Regions from separate parts of the Mesorhizobium sp. M0678 genome, predicted to be linked through region 2. Evidence: predicted binding sites of a transcription regulator. Region 2 holds the regulator's gene; the other holds the start of a gene.

Region 1 (7,684 bases), on a different contig from region 2:
CGCCGCGTCGGCCTGGGCCAATGCGATCCGGTAGGGCTCGGGATCGATAGCGAACAACACGTCGCCCTGCTTGACAGACTGGTTGTCGAAAATGTCGACCTGAACGATGCGGCCCGCCGTATCGGCGGCTATCGACACCTTGGCCTGCTGCAGATTGGCGTTCTCGGTCTCCTGATAGCGGCCGCCGGTCACCCAGACATAGCTGCCGCCGGCGATCAACGCAGCGGGCAGCACAAACATCAAAAGGAAGCGGCCGGCACGGCGCTTCTTCTTCGGCGCCACCGGCGCCGGAGCTATCTGCGGAGCGACCGTTACCGGAGCTGCCGCCGGCTTCGCGGGAGCTTCCATCTCCAGCTTGGCCGCATTCTCATCTAGTTTGGCTACCGCGTTCATGCTGCTGCGCCTTCCGTATTCTTCACTTTTTCCGAGGGCGGCGTCTCACCATCTGCAAGATTCTGCACCATTGTCTCCAGCGCCCTGACCAGGACGTGGCGATCTTCCGGCGAAACGCCAACGAGCGATTCCTCATAAACCTCGCCGGCAAGGCTCTTGACGTGGGTGTAGGCCGCGTTGGCCTTGGCGGTCGGGAAAATCATGCGCACTCGCCTGTCGGTTGCGTCGGGACGGCGCTCGATCCAGCCGCCCTCCTCCATGCGATCGACAAGACGCGAGACGCTGATCGGCTCGATTTCGAGAAGCTCGGCAAGCCGCGCCTGCGCGACACCCGCCTCCTTGGCGACACGTACCAGAAGCCGCCATTGCGCCGAAGAAAGGCCGAAACCACTGGCGCGCGCCTCGAAGCGCTTGCGCATCAGGCGCTGCACGTCGTGGATCAAAAAGCCCAATCTGTCGATGCCGTCGGAAACCATGAGCGACATATATAATAAGCGTGCTCATAATTCAAGGAGCCGGATTGTGCCAGAAGCCGGCATGTGTGCATGGCAGTCGGTGCAGGGCGATCGTGGTTAGCAATTTATTACGCCGGGCGCTTGTGACGAGCATGCAGAAGATCGGCGTTCAGATGCTCAGACTATCGATCTCATCCAGGCGGAAAACGCTTCGATATGCGCTTGTCGGGGGTGATTGGCTACGCAGGCAAGGTAAAAGCCATAGCCTGGCAGACAGAGATCATGTGCCTTGACTAGCCTGCCAGCCTCGAGTTCGCCACTGACGACCACATCGCTGCAGATAGCGATACCTTGGCCTGCCGCTACCGCGTCAATCGCGTGCAGCTCTTCACGGAAGCTTAGGTCCCATGCCTGGTTGGCATTGGGGATGCTGGGATCGATCGAGCGTGCGATCGCCAGCCATCGTTGCCAAGTCGGCGCTTCCGGGTCGCGGTTCGTCCAATTGAAATGGATGAGTGGGTATTGCAGCAGATCGGCGGCGCGCTCGATCTGTCGGTCGCCTCCTGCGAACAGCTCCGGGCTGCATACCGGAAAGAATGCGTCCCGAAAAATTTCCTGCGCGGGAACATCCCGCGGCATCCTGCGCGCATAGCGGATCGCGACGTCGGCGTCACCGGCTCGCAGGTCCAGAACGGCGTCTGTCCCGATGATCTCCAGTGGAATGTTCGGATGCTGTTCGCGCCACTTCGACAGGCGCGGAACCAGCCATCGGCTGGCAAATGCATTTGGGCTCGTCACGCGCAACGGGCGTTGGCCAACTCCGGCCGAGGCTGATGCTATTGCCGCAGCGAAAGCGTCGAAGCCGCTGCAAATTACCGGGAATAGCCGTTCGCCCACGCCTGTGAGCACGAGCGGTCGTGGGCGCCGCCGGAACAGCAGTTGCCCACAGACCTCCTCCAGCAATCGAATCTGGTGGCTGATGGCCGTTGGCGTCACTCCGAGTTCCGTCGCGGCCTTCCTGAAGCTCATCAGCCTGGCAGCGGCTTCGAAGGCGCGAAGCGACCCGAGCGGCGGAAGTTTTCTCATCCAGGCAGTTTAGATGAATTTAGCTCATCCAGCGACTGAGATATTCGATTTTGCAGCGAATGGCGCCGCATGAGATCATTATGATCCGGTGAACGACAGCGTCCTGTCCAACCGTGCTGGATCACGAAGGGTATCCCTCGATGAGCATGTTCAAGCTTATAGACGGTTCCGAGCCGACGTTGCAGGCGCCAGATATCGCCCGGCTCAGGCAGGCGATTCGCGGCGATCTGATCCTTCCGGACGACCCTGGCTATGACCAGGCGCGCAGAGTTTGGAATGGCATGGTCGATAAGAGGCCGGCGGCTGTCTTCTATTGCGCCGAATCCAGCGATGTCGTCACGGCCGTCAACTTCGCCCGATCGCAAGGCTTCCTCGTCGCCGTCCGCGGCGGTGGTCATAACGTCGCCGGCAGTTCGGTATGCGACGGCGGCTTGGTGATCGATGTGTCACGCATGAAGCGGATCGAAGTCGACCCGATCCGCCGTGTTGCGCGCGCAGAAGCCGGCCTAAACCTGGGCGAGTTCGACGCAGCCACACAGGCCCATGGTCTTGCGACGACCATGGGTGTCAATGCGGATACCGGCATAGCCGGACTGACACTCGGCGGCGGGTTCGGCAAGCTTGGCCGCAAACATGGACTGAGCTGCGACAACCTTGTCGCTGTCGAAATCGTGACGGCGGACGGCCGGTTGGTCACGGCAAACGCGGCCGAAAATGCAGATTTGTTCTGGGGCATTCGGGGCGGCGGCGGCAATTTCGGAATAGTCACCACCTTCGAATACAAGCTCCATCCCGTGGGTCCGCTCCTCATCGCGGGATCGATGCTATACCGCTACGAAGAGGCACGCGAAGCGATGCGGTTCTATCGTGCGTTCTCGAGCGGCGCCCCGGATGAGCTGAGCCTGGATGCAGCACTTGTGACGGCGCCCTCGGGCGAACGCTTCTTCAGCATATCGGCGTGCTACATCGGCCCACTCGACGAAGGCCAGCAAATCATTCAACCTCTGAGAGAGTATGGCACGCCAGTTGAGCGCCGGATTGCTCCTGTCCCCTATCTTCAAATCCAATCGGCCGGGGACAGCCTCTTTCCGCGCGGGCGGCGCTACTACTGGAAGGCGCAGTTCATGCGCGAAATCACAGATCAGGCGATCGATACCATGCTTGCGGCTTACATGACTGCACCCAGCGAATCGCTTCTAGTCCTGCAGCAGGTTGGCGGCGCCATCTCGCGAGTACCGATGGACGGAACGCCCTACGCCAACAGAGATGCACTTTACGATTGCTTCCCGATATCGATCTGGGACAATCCGTCTGACGACGAAACGCACATCCGATGGGCGCGCGACCTGTGGGATGCAATGAGACCGTTCTCGACCGGCGGCGTCTACGCCAATAATCTCGGCGAAGAGGGCACTGATCGGGTTCTGGCGGCTTACGGCGAGAATTATCCGAGGTTGGCCGCACTAAAGAACAAGTATGATCCCACCAATTTCTTTCGCTTGAACCAAAACATTAAGCCTGCGACCTGAGCGACCGCCCCAGGCCGATGCTCGAAATTCTGCGGCGCTGCTACAGCTCCAAATTCCAGTTCTGGCCGACCAGATCCTTGCCGAAGGAATGGTGGCGCTCCTCGTTGGTCAATTTAAAGCCCGCAGCCTCATAGATGTGGCGAGCGGCGGCGAGCACGTCGTTGGTCCACAGCGTCAGTGTCCTGTAGCCCCTGGCGCGGCAAAAGCCGACACATTCCTCGACCAGCCGCTTGCCGATGCCGAGGCCGCGCGCCGACGGCTCGACATAGAGCAGGCGCAACTTCGCCACCGCGTCCGACTGGCGCACGACGAAGACCGAGCCGACGACCTCCCCTTCCCGCTCGGCGATCCAGCTGCGTTCCCATTTCGGATCGAAGGATTTGACGAAGGCACCGAGGATTTCGGCGACCAGCGCTTCATAGGTTTCGTCCCAGCCATATTCCTGCGCGTAGAGCAGGCCCTGGCGATGAATGATCCAGCCGATGTCGCCGACTTGCAGGGGCCGCAGCATATAGGGAATTTTGGGTTCGGCGCTTCCGCCCAGCAAACGCTGCACCGTCTGCATGGCCTTGACCAGCCTGTCCTGTTCGGGAACTGGAAGCCGTTCGAGCAAAGCCGCGACCTGGTCGTGCGAACCCTGGTTCAGCGGCGCGAAGGCCTGCCGCCCGGCCTTGGTCAGCGCGATCGATGAGCGCCGCGCATCCGCCTCGATCGTGGCGCGCTCGACCAGATCACGCTCCTCGAACTTCTTCAGCAGCCGGCTGAGATAACCGGCATCGAGGCCGAGATCGCGCGCAAGGTCGGTGGCGGTCAGGCCATCGCGATGCGCCAGCTCATAGAGCACCCGCGCCTCGGTCAGCGAGAAGGTGCTTTTCAGCAGCCCTTCGTCGAGCAGCCCGATCTGGCGGGTGTAGAAGCGGTTGAAGGCCCGCACCGCGTCGATCCGCTCCTTGCCTGGGTGATGATGAATGGTCATGGCATCCTCCTCCCGGCAAGATCAGCGATTTAGTTGACTTGGTCAAGTATCCGTTTGAAGCAATTGTCCTGATTATGCCCAGCGGGCGCCTTGACTCGCACGAGCTGCCAGCCTATTTCAGCGCCACGTTAGCACTCCCCCAAGATGAGTGCTAACCACATGTCCGGCGCCGCCGGACGGAGGAACTGTTCTCACCATTCTCATCGAGGAATAAAAAATGGCAAAGTCGAAGTTCCGCCCGCTTCATGACCGCGTGGTCGTTCGTCGGGTCGAATCCGAATCCAAGACCGCGGGCGGGATCATCATCCCCGATACGGCTAAGGAAAAGCCGCAGGAAGGCGAGATCATCGCCGTCGGTTCCGGCGCCCGCGACGAAGCCGGCAAGCTCGTCCCGCTGGACGTCAAGGCCGGTGACCGCATCCTGTTCGGCAAGTGGTCGGGCACCGAAGTCAAGCTCAATGGCGAAGACCTTCTGATCATGAAGGAATCCGACATCATGGGCATCATCGGCTGAATATCGGCCTCACCCTCGTTTAAATCTTCGGGCTCAATCCAAGCCCCTGCCAGGAGCTAAAAATGGCTGCCAAAGACGTAAAATTCTCCCGCGACGCTCGTGAGCGCATGCTGCGCGGCGTCAACATCCTCGCCGACGCGGTGAAGGTCACGCTCGGCCCCAAGGGCCGCAACGTCGTCATCGACAAGTCGTTCGGCGCACCGCGCATCACCAAGGACGGCGTCACCGTCGCCAAGGAAATCGAGCTTGAGGACAAGTTCGAAAACATGGGCGCGCAGATGGTCCGCGAAGTTGCTTCGAAGACCAACGACATCGCCGGCGACGGCACCACCACCGCGACCGTTCTGGCACAATCGATCGTCCAGGAAGGCCACAAGTCGGTTGCCGCCGGCATGAACCCGATGGACCTCAAGCGCGGCATCGACCTCGCCGTCGCCGACGTCGTCGCGACGCTGATCAAGAACGCCAAGAAGATCAAGACCTCGGAAGAGGTTGCCCAGGTCGGCACTATCGCCGGCAATGGCGACGTGTCGGTCGGCTCGATGATCGCGGAAGCGATGCAGAAGGTCGGCAATGAGGGCGTCATCACCGTCGAGGAAGCAAAGACCGCCGAGACCGAGCTTGAAGTCGTTGAAGGCATGCAGTTCGACCGCGGCTATCTCTCGCCCTACTTCGTCACCAACGCCGAGAAGATGGTTGCGGATCTGGAAGACGCCTACATTCTTCTCCACGAGAAGAAGCTCTCCAACCTGCAGGCCATGCTGCCGATCCTCGAGGCCGTCGTGCAGACCTCGAAGCCGCTGGTCATCATCTCGGAAGATGTCGAAGGCGAGGCCCTGGCCACGCTGGTCGTCAACAAGCTGCGTGGCGGCCTGAAGATCGCTGCCGTCAAGGCGCCGGGCTTCGGTGATCGCCGCAAGGCCATGCTGGAAGACATCGCCATCCTCACCGGTGGCCAGGTCATTTCCGAAGACCTCGGCATCAAGCTCGAGAATGTCGGCCTGAACATGCTCGGCCGCGCCAAGAAGGTGTCGATCTCCAAGGAGAACACCACCATCGTCGACGGCGCCGGCAAGAAGGCCGAAATCCAGGGCCGCGTCGCCCAGATCAAGCAGCAGATCGAGGAGACCACCTCGGACTACGACAAGGAGAAGCTGCAGGAACGTCTCGCCAAGCTGGCGGGCGGCGTTGCCGTCATCCGCGTCGGCGGTGCGACCGAAGTGGAAGTCAAGGAAAAGAAGGACCGCGTCGATGACGCCCTCAACGCGACCCGCGCGGCCGTCGAAGAAGGCATCGTTCCCGGCGGCGGCGTCGCACTGCTGCGCGCTTCGCTGAGCATCAAGGCAACCGGCGCCAACTCCGACCAGGCCGCCGGCATCAACATCGTGCGCCGCGCGCTGCAGGCTCCGGCCCGCCAGATCGCGGCCAACGCCGGTGCGGAAGCATCGATCGTTGCCGGCAAGATCCTTGAGAACAAGGGGGCAACCTTCGGCTACAACGCCCAGACCGGCGAATATGGCGACATGATCGCCATGGGTATCGTCGATCCGGTCAAGGTTGTGCGCACGGCTCTGCAGGACGCGGCCTCGGTCGCCGGCCTGCTGGTCACCACCGAAGCCATGATCGCGGAGGCTCCGAAGAAGGAGTCGGCTGGCGGCGGCATGCCTGGCGGCATGGGCGGCGGCGGCATGGGCGGCATGGGCGGCATGGACTTCTAATCCAGCCAATCTCGCAAGCTTACGGAAAGGGCGGCAGCGATGCCGCCCTTTTTCGTTGATGTGGCGGAGATTGAGAGGCCGTCCGATCTCAAGTAAGCAGGCGCATATCCCGCAGGACGCGTCTGTTCGGCCACCATGCCGTTACTTCCAGGCGTCGCGGCGGCGCAGAACATCAATCGTCGAGCTGCAGCCTTGGCCCTTTTGGCGGAACGCCGCGCCGCCTTCGATGCGATGAAGGCATAAACGTCAATGCACCGCTGCGGTGGCACTCTTGGCCGGCAATGCCCCCTCAATCAGCGCCGCGACCTCATCGGCTACCGCCAGCACCGGGGCGCGGTCGTGGGTGGCGCGTGCGATCACCATCAGTCCTTCAAGCGATGATTCGACCAGCAATGCCAGCGCGTGCGCGCGCCGTTCGGGCACCCCTGCCCTGACGAAGGCCGCCCTGAGCAAGCCTATCCATTGCTCGAAGGCGGACCGGCACAACTCGGCCAGTTCCGGCATGTCGATCGGCGAGTCCAACACCACGGGTGCGATCGGGCAACCGAGCGTGAACCGATTGTCTTCCAGCATGCGCGCGACCGACTGGTAGATGTGGTGGACAGCCACCGCCGGGTCCTTTTCGGCAGCGAGCGCGGCGTCCAGCCTCTGCGTCACATCGGCGACGCTGTCGCGCGTCACTTCGATGACCAGCTGATCCTTGCCGCCCGGAAAGTGAAAGTAGAGCGAACCTCTCGGTGCGCCTGAGGCGCTCAAAATATCGTTGAGCGACGTGCCGTGGTAGCCGCGCTGCCTCAGCAGCAGCCCGGTCGTCTCGAGTATGCGGGTGCGGGTGTCGTTCGCCATGTCAACCTCTGTCAGGAGTGAGCATTATAGGCCTTGCATCGAATATGACAATCGGTCTATATAATATGTAGATCAGTCTACATATGCGAGAGGCAGATGCGCAGTTGTCGTCTTGAAGGAACCCGCGGGATCAAGTGCCTGGTGATGCGCGACGAGGCGCAGCCGAC
Region 2 (7,684 bases):
GCGCCACGGCAGCACCGCCACCATGTCGAAGCGCACCGATAATTTTCCGTAGTCGGATTGGCGCGACAGCCAGAAATCGGCGGCGCCTTCGATGCGGTGCTCCGATTCGCGACCGACGGCTTCCATTGCCTCCATCAGCGTGCGGCGCGCCTTGACCTCGACGATCAGCACCAGATCGCCACGCCGCGCGATCAGGTCGATCTCGCCGAACCTGGTGCGGTGGCGGCGGGCAAGAATTCGGTAGCCTTTCAGCATCAGCGCCGCCGCCGCCAGCCATTCGCCGTGATGGCCGCGCCGGTAGGCCTTTTGCCGGCTGGCGCTCGGCCGTTCAGCCATCGCCGTCTCCGCCGGTCCCGTCTCTTCCGGCATTCTTGAGGTCGAGCAGCCGACGATAGAGCGTCTGCTTCTGGCCACCCGTCATCTTGGCGGCTTCCGCCGCTGCCTTGGAGGCCGGCATCTCGGCGGCGAGCGAAAGCAGCAGCCGGTCGATGTCTTCAGGCTCATCAGCGACAACATCCGCCAGGCCGACGCAGATGACGATTTCGCCTTTCGGCGTATCAGCTGCGGCGTAATGGCTGGCGAGCGACTGCAGGGTGCCGGTCCGCATCTCCTCGAAGGTCTTGGTCAGCTCGCGGCCGATGGCCGCCTTGCGGGCACCGCCCAGCACCTCGACCATGGCACTGAGCGTCTCGGCCAGCCGGCGCGGCGATTCGAAGAAGATCAACGTTGCCAGCACCGCCTTCAGCGCTTCCAGCCGCGTCAGCCGCTGCCCGGTCTTCACCGGCAGGAAGCCGGCAAACAGAAACGCGTCCGAGGGCAGGCCGGATGCCGTCAAAGCGGCAAGTGCTGCTGATGGGCCGGGGATCGGCACGACACGAATGCCGCGTTCCAGCGCCTCACCGACCAGCCGGTAGCCGGGGTCGGATATGAGCGTCGTGCCGGCATCCGATATCAGCGCTACGCTTTGGCCGGCCAGCAGCGCCGCGATCAGCTTCGGTCCGGCCTCGCCGGCATTGTGCTCGTGGTAGGCGGTGGTGCGGCGGCGGATGCCGTAGCGGTCGAGCAGCACGCGGCTGACACGTGTGTCCTCGCAAGCGACGATATCGGCGGCGGCGAGCGTTTCCAGCGCGCGCAGCGTGATGTCGGCGAGATTGCCGATAGGCGTCGCGACCAGGTAGAGCGCCGGCTCGAGCGGCCGGGCGGCGATTTCGGTCTGCCCGACCACATAACTGCGTTTGGCCGATTCGCCGGTCACCTGCACAACTCCGTTCGACCCTGTTTGGCACGGCTCACGCTTGGTTGCAAAAGCCTGGGTTGCAAAGGCCCTGGTTCCAAAAGGGATGCCGACGTGAACCGGCCGCCATGCCTTCGCCACAGTAGGGAACGAAACCGTTGCCGGCGAATTTTACCCCTGATCTCGGGAGGAGCAGGATGAACAGCCTGACGATACAGGACGTTTTCGAACCCTACTATGCCGGCCGCAAACGCTTCGCCGCGCCATGCGACAAGAGCCTGCCTGCCGAAGCCGCAGATGGCAGAGCCAAGAAGCCGCTTGCACGCCAGCGATCGGCAGAGAGCAAGCCCGCAAACGAAACCGACCGCACGATGGAGCACTGACCGGACGATGCCCAATCGCTTCGACATTTTCATCACCCGCCTCGAAACAAAAAGCGCCCGCGATGGCGCAGCGTCACATTCCACAGACGACCAGCACCATGCCTCACGCGACAAAAGCGAGATCAAGCCGGCCCGTTCCGGAGAGACCAGCGAAAAAGATCGCGCCAAACACCGCCACAAGCACGAGGCTTGACCCCGCAAACCTTAGCGATCGGTCGAGACAGTTCTCGAAGCGCGGTTGCGAATGCTCCGCGATGTACCATTCAACCCAGATACTTCGAGACACGCGCCTCCAGCAGGCCCACCAGAGCCGGGTCCATGAATGCATAGTCGTCGGGAATATCGAGGCAGATTACTCGAGCCTTTTTCAGGCTTGTCTTGAATTTCTGCTGCAGTTTGGCGCGGTGCGTTTTTTCCATCACGAAGATGATGTCGGCCCAGGCGACGAGTTCATGCGTCAACGGTATGTCGGCATCGTGATTAGTGCCGGCCGAAGCGACCTCGATGTCCCGCCGCTTGGAAAACACCTGCTCCGCCGTCGGGCTGCGCAAGCGATGCTGGCTGCAGATGAAGAGAACGTTCTTCAACGTGCTATCTGGCCAAATCCGCCACGACCGCATCGAGCACGATCATGCCGGCCGGCGTGGCGCGCAGGCGGGCATTGCCGATCGGCGCCACCAGGCCTTCGTCCTGCAGCACCGACAGCCGTGCCGTCGACAGGCCGCGCCCTGAAAATGCCTCGTAGCGGGAAAGGTCGATGCCTTCCGCCAGCCTCAGCCCCATCAGCAGGAACTCGTCGGCCTCTTCCGACCGCGTCAGGACCTCGCCGCCGGAAACGCCATGACCCTTGGCCTCGACCAGATTGGCCCAGGTCTCCGGCATTTTCTCGGCGATCGTCACCACGCGGCGGCCATTTTCGACGAACCGGCCATGCGCGCCGGGACCGACGCCGACATATTCGCCATAACGCCAATAGGTGAGATTGTGCCGGCTTTCGGCGCCGGGCCTGGCGTGGTTGGAAATCTCGTAGGCCGGCAGTCCGCGCGCGGCGGTGATCTCCTGCGTTAACGCGTAGAGATCGGCGGCAAGCTCATTGTCTGGAATGATGAATTTCCTTGCCGCATGCAGTGCATGGAACGGCGTGCCTTCCTCGATGGTCAGCTGATAGAGCGACAGATGGTCTGCGGCGTGGCCGATCGCCTGCTCGAGCTCCGCCTGCCACGCTTCCGGCGTCTGACCGGGCCGCGCGTAGATCAGGTCGAACGACAGCCGTGGGAATATCTCGCGCGCCAGGCCGATCGCATGCAGGGCCTCATCGACATTGTGCAAACGGCCGAGGAAGCGCAGATCCTTGTCGTTCAGTGCCTGCACGCCAAGCGACACCCGGTTGACGCCGGCCGCGCGATAGCCGCGAAAGCGCTCGGCCTCGACCGAGGAGGGATTGGCCTCCAGCGTCACCTCGATGCCATCAGGCACCGTCCAGTTCTTCGCCACTGCATCCAGCACCGCCGCCACGGTCTGCGGTTTCATCAGCGATGGCGTGCCGCCGCCAAGAAAGATACTGGTCACCTCGCGCGGCCCGGTGCGGCCGCGCATCGTCGCCAGCTCGGTCTCGAAGGCGCGGGCAAAACGCTCCTGGTCGACCGGCTGGTGGCGGACATGGCTGTTGAAGTCGCAATAGGGGCATTTGGCCGCGCAGAATGGCCAGTGGACATAGACGCCGAAACCGGGGCTGCGGTCGAGCAGCATGGTCATGCGCCGGCCAATCGGGCTTGCGCGAATTTCTGGAAGGCGCGGGCACGGTGCGACAATGCGGTTGGCTGGCCGGGCTTCCAGCCATGCTTTTCCTCCGCGCTCATCTCGCCGAAGGTCTTTTCGAACCCGTAGGGCAAGAACACCGGATCGTAGCCGAAGCCTAGCTCGCCGCGCGGCGGCCATACCAGCGTGCCCTCGACCTCACCGCGAAAATATTCCGCCTGGCCATCGGGGAAGGCCAGGCAGATGACCGCGACAAAGCGGCCCTTGCGCTGGGCAGGCGTGATCGCGCCAACTTCTTGCAAGGCCACTTCCGTGCGCTGCATGGCCATGCCGAAGTCGCGGGAGCCGTCCGGCGTCTCGGCCCAGTTGGCGGTGTAGACGCCGGGTGCGCCGTCGAGCGCATCGACACACAGGCCGGAATCGTCCGACAGCGCCGGCAATCCAGTGGCCTTGGCGGCAGCCAAGGCTTTTATGAGGGCGTTCTCCTCGAAAGTGGTGCCGGTCTCGTCCGGTTCCGGCAGGCCGTATTCCTTTGCGGACTTCGCTTCAATGCCGAATGGCGCCATCAGATCGGCGAATTCCCGCAATTTACCGGCGTTATGGCTGGCGACGACGATCTTATGCCCGTCAAGCGAATGAACAGTTGGCGAATGCATCAGATGCCCCAGATTCTTGGCTCGGCGAATTCGATCGAATTGCCCGACGGGTCGCGAATATAGATCGAGCGGCCGCCCTGCGGCCATTCGAACTCGCTTTCGATGGCAATTTTCTTCGCCTCAAGATGCGCTTTCCAGCGTGGGATTTCATCCGCGCTTGCGGCGAAGCAAAGATGGCCCTGGCCGACCGCGCCATGCGGCGGTACTTTGAGCTTGGCGTCGGCCGGCGGCGGCACTTTGGTCGCCTCGGCATTGAACATAAGCAGCACGCTGTCGCCGCAGCGGAAGAAGAGATGCCTGCCATCGACCTTGCCGAGCAGATCGAGCCCGAGCACGCCCGAATAGAACCGTTCCGCGGCAGCAAGGTCCGTCACGTAGAGTGCTGATTCCAGGATTGCAGAAGGGGTCACAGGATCGCCAATCTCATCAATATTGACCGCAGCTAAGCCACCGCCATTTGCTGCAAGCTGACCAGGCGCTGAATACCTTTCTTGGCGAGCCCCATCAGCGCCGCGAACTGCTCTTCCGAGAACGGCTCGCCCTCGGCCGTGCCTTGGATCTCGACGATGCCGCCCTTGCCGGTCATGACGAAATTGGCGTCGGTACTGGCCGAGGAATCCTCGATATAGTCGAGGTCGATGACCGGCTGGCCATCATGGATGCCGCAGGAGATCGCCGCAACGTGATCCTTCAGCACCTTGCCCAGGCTCGCCATCTGGCGGGTTTCCATCCAGCGCAGGCAGTCGTAGAGCGCCACCCAGCCGCCGGTGATCGAAGCGGTGCGCGTGCCGCCGTCGGCCTGGATCACGTCGCAGTCGACGGTGATCTGCTGCTCGCCGAGCGCCTGCAGATCGACCACGGCGCGCAGGGAGCGGCCGATCAGCCGCTGGATTTCCAGCGTGCGGCCGCCTTGTTTGCCGGCCGAAGCCTCGCGGCGCATGCGCTCGCCGGTCGAACGCGGCAGCATGCCGTATTCCGCCGTCACCCAGCCCTTGCCGGAGTTGCGCATCCAGCCCGGCACCTTTTCCTCCAGGCTGGCCGTACACAGCACATGCGTGTCGCCGAACTTCACCAGGCACGAGCCTTCCGCATGCTTGGAGACGCCGCGCTCGAAGGAGATGGGGCGCATTTCGTCGAATTGGCGTTTGGAAGGGCGCATTCAGGCTTCTTTCTTTCTTCGGAATCTTGGCCGGGGAATCTTGGCCGGCTTGTAGCCGCACGGGGCGTGAGGCGCAAAGGAAAATGGACCGGTTGCGCCGACACCGCGGAAGTCTATATCTTCGGGGCGGAGGTTTTTGGCTCGAAATGACAAAGGCAGTCGATCCCGGTTTGCAGTCGCACGTGCTCCCGTCGCACGCGCTGCAATCGCCCGCGCTTCAATCGCTCGACATGCGTTCGCGCGACATCTTCCGGCGCATCGTCGATTCCTATTTGAGGGATGGCGAGCCGGTCGGTTCGCGCAGCCTGTCGCGCATCCTGCCGTCGTCGCTGTCGCCGGCCACCATCCGCAACGTGATGAGCGACCTTGAGCATCTCGGCCTGATCTATGCGCCGCACATTTCGGCTGGCCGGTTGCCGACCCAGGCAGGCCTGCGCTTCTTCGTCGATGCTTTCATGGAACTTGGTGACCTCTCCGACGAGGAGCGCCGTACCATCGAGGCCCAGGTGCGCGCCTCCGGCTCGGGCGCGACGCTGGAGCATATGCTGACCGAGGCCAGCCAGATGCTGTCCGGCATGTCGCGCGGCGCCGGCCTCGTGCTCGCCGCCAAGAATGAGGTGGCGCTTAAGCACATCGAATTCATCCAGCTCGAGCCGACCAAGGCGCTGGCCGTGCTGGTCTCGCAGAACGGCGACGTCGAAAATCGCGTCATCGATCTGCCCGCCGGCATCACCATCTCGCAATTGCACGAAGCCTCCAACTTCCTCAACGCCCATATCCGCGGCCGCACCCTGGCCGAGGCGCGGGTCGAGATCGCCCGCATCAAGGAAGAGACCAGGGCAGCCCTCGACACGCTGTCGCAGGATCTGGTCGAGAAGGGCCTGGCGGTCTGGGCAGGCGCTGAAAGCGGCGTGCCTGGGCGGCTTATCGTGCGCGGCCGCGCCAATCTCCTGGAAAACGTCACTGCCCAGGCCGACATAGAATTGCTGCGGCATCTGTTTGAGGATCTGGAGACGCAGGATGGGCTGATCCAGCTTCTCGACCTCGCCGAGGCAGGCCCAGGCGTGCGCATATTCATCGGTTCGGAAAACAAGCTGTTTTCGCTGTCTGGCTCCTCGCTGGTGGTGGCACCCTATCGCGACAAGGACGCGCGCGTCGTCGGTGCGCTCGGCGTCATCGGGCCGACGCGGCTGAATTATGCGCGCATAGTACCGATGGTCGACTATACCGCGCAGCTGATTTCGCGCATGCTGAGCTAGGAGCCGCCGCGGGCCTGCCGCAAGGAGGAGAAAAGAATGGCGCTGGAATCGTTCAAGGCCCAGATCAGTCTGCTGCTCGAAGAAATGATCAACCAGCCAGAGGATCAGCACGAGGTGCAAGAGCAGTTGCGCGAGAAGCTGCAAGAGATGCGGGCGATGGGTCTGCCGCTGCCGGCCGATCTGGTCGCGCTGGAAAAGCGCCTCGACGACGACTTTTACGCCTCTGGCAACTGAACGGGTTCGGCTTCAAATCCTCGTGTGCTGGACGGCCGCTTGGAACGATCAATACCTGATGCCGTTTGCCCTGTTCGAGGCGAATCCCGGAGGACGTTGATGATCCGATCTGGCGGCTTTGCGGCCGTTGCCGCTGCCCTCCTTGTTGCGACACCGGCAGCCGCCCAGCAGGCGGACCAGAATGTGCTCAAAGGCGAAGCCGCGTTTGGCGATTGGCACGCCGACAGGCCTGGCGTCCGACGCCTGATTGGGCCGCGAGACATGCCGGCAGCCGACCCCGCCCAATCCGCTTCGAACGGCGCCGGCGTGGCGGAACGGCCCGAACGCGCCAAGCCAGAATTGCCGTCGGGCTTTTCGGCTGAAATGATCGCATCCGGCATCGTCAATCCACGTGTCGTGCGCGTCGCTCCGAATGGCGACCTGTTTGTTGCCAACAGCCATGCCGACCAAATACGCGTCTATCGTCTCGCCGAGGGCAGCGCCAAGCCCATCGAGAAAGCGATCTTCGCCAAGGGGCTCAATTATCCCTACGGCATCGCCTTCTATCCGCCAGGAGACAAACCGCAATGGGTTTATGTCGCGAACAGCGACAGCATCGTCCGCTTCCCCTATCGCGATGGCGACCTGAAGACATCCGGCAAACCAGAAACCATTGTCGCCCAAATCCCGTCGGGTGGTCACACGACCCGCGACATCGCCTTCTCGCAGGACGGCAAAACGCTTTATTTGTCGGTTGGCTCCGCCTCGAACGTCGCCGAGGATATAGGTAAGGAGCCGGATAGCGGCCTCGACGCCTGGGCCAAATCAAAGCCGCTCGGGGCGGCCTGGGGCTCCGAGGACGGCCGTGCCGATGTGCTCGCCTTTGACCCGGATGGGAAAAATCCCCGAACTGTCGCCACCGGCCTGCGCAACTGTACGGGCATGACCGTGCAGCCCGCCACCGGCGCATTGTGGTGCGTCGTCAATGAGCGCGACGAACTCGGCGACAATGTGCCGTTCGA

Evidence for each region. The regulator HrcA, encoded in region 2, represses chaperone genes, less so after heat shock. The targets are predictions, from matches to a motif close to GTTAGCACTCNCNNNNNGNGAGTGCTAAC.
Region 1: groES (co-chaperone GroES) is a predicted target of HrcA. The motif match lies at 4,567-4,595, and genes of this name have one in related genera.

Annotation. Positions count from the first base shown of each region.
Region 1 covers NZ_JAMYPT010000005.1:256,289-263,972, forward strand. The annotation lists gene NKI29_RS12355 (HlyD family secretion protein) at 1-393, opposite strand, end outside; gene NKI29_RS12360 (MarR family winged helix-turn-helix transcriptional regulator) at 390-869, opposite strand; gene NKI29_RS12365 (LysR substrate-binding domain-containing protein) at 1,026-1,934, opposite strand; gene NKI29_RS12370 (FAD-binding oxidoreductase) at 2,075-3,463, shown strand; gene NKI29_RS12375 (bifunctional helix-turn-helix transcriptional regulator/GNAT family N-acetyltransferase) at 3,504-4,439, opposite strand; gene groES (co-chaperone GroES) at 4,657-4,953, shown strand; gene groL (chaperonin GroEL) at 5,016-6,671, shown strand; gene NKI29_RS12390 (TetR/AcrR family transcriptional regulator) at 6,918-7,517, opposite strand; gene NKI29_RS12395 (zinc-dependent alcohol dehydrogenase family protein) at 7,662-7,684, shown strand, end outside.
Region 2 covers NZ_JAMYPT010000024.1:63,317-71,000, forward strand. The annotation lists gene NKI29_RS28395 (YraN family protein) at 1-336, opposite strand, end outside; gene rsmI (16S rRNA (cytidine(1402)-2'-O)-methyltransferase) at 329-1,255, opposite strand; gene NKI29_RS28405 (hypothetical protein) at 1,432-1,617, shown strand; gene NKI29_RS28410 (low molecular weight protein tyrosine phosphatase family protein) at 1,881-2,204, opposite strand; gene hemW (radical SAM family heme chaperone HemW) at 2,209-3,372, opposite strand; gene rdgB (RdgB/HAM1 family non-canonical purine NTP pyrophosphatase) at 3,369-4,031, opposite strand; gene NKI29_RS28425 (VOC family protein) at 4,031-4,441, opposite strand; gene rph (ribonuclease PH) at 4,474-5,190, opposite strand; gene hrcA (heat-inducible transcriptional repressor HrcA) at 5,337-6,449, shown strand; gene NKI29_RS28440 (hypothetical protein) at 6,486-6,683, shown strand; gene NKI29_RS28445 (PQQ-dependent sugar dehydrogenase) at 6,783-7,684, shown strand, end outside.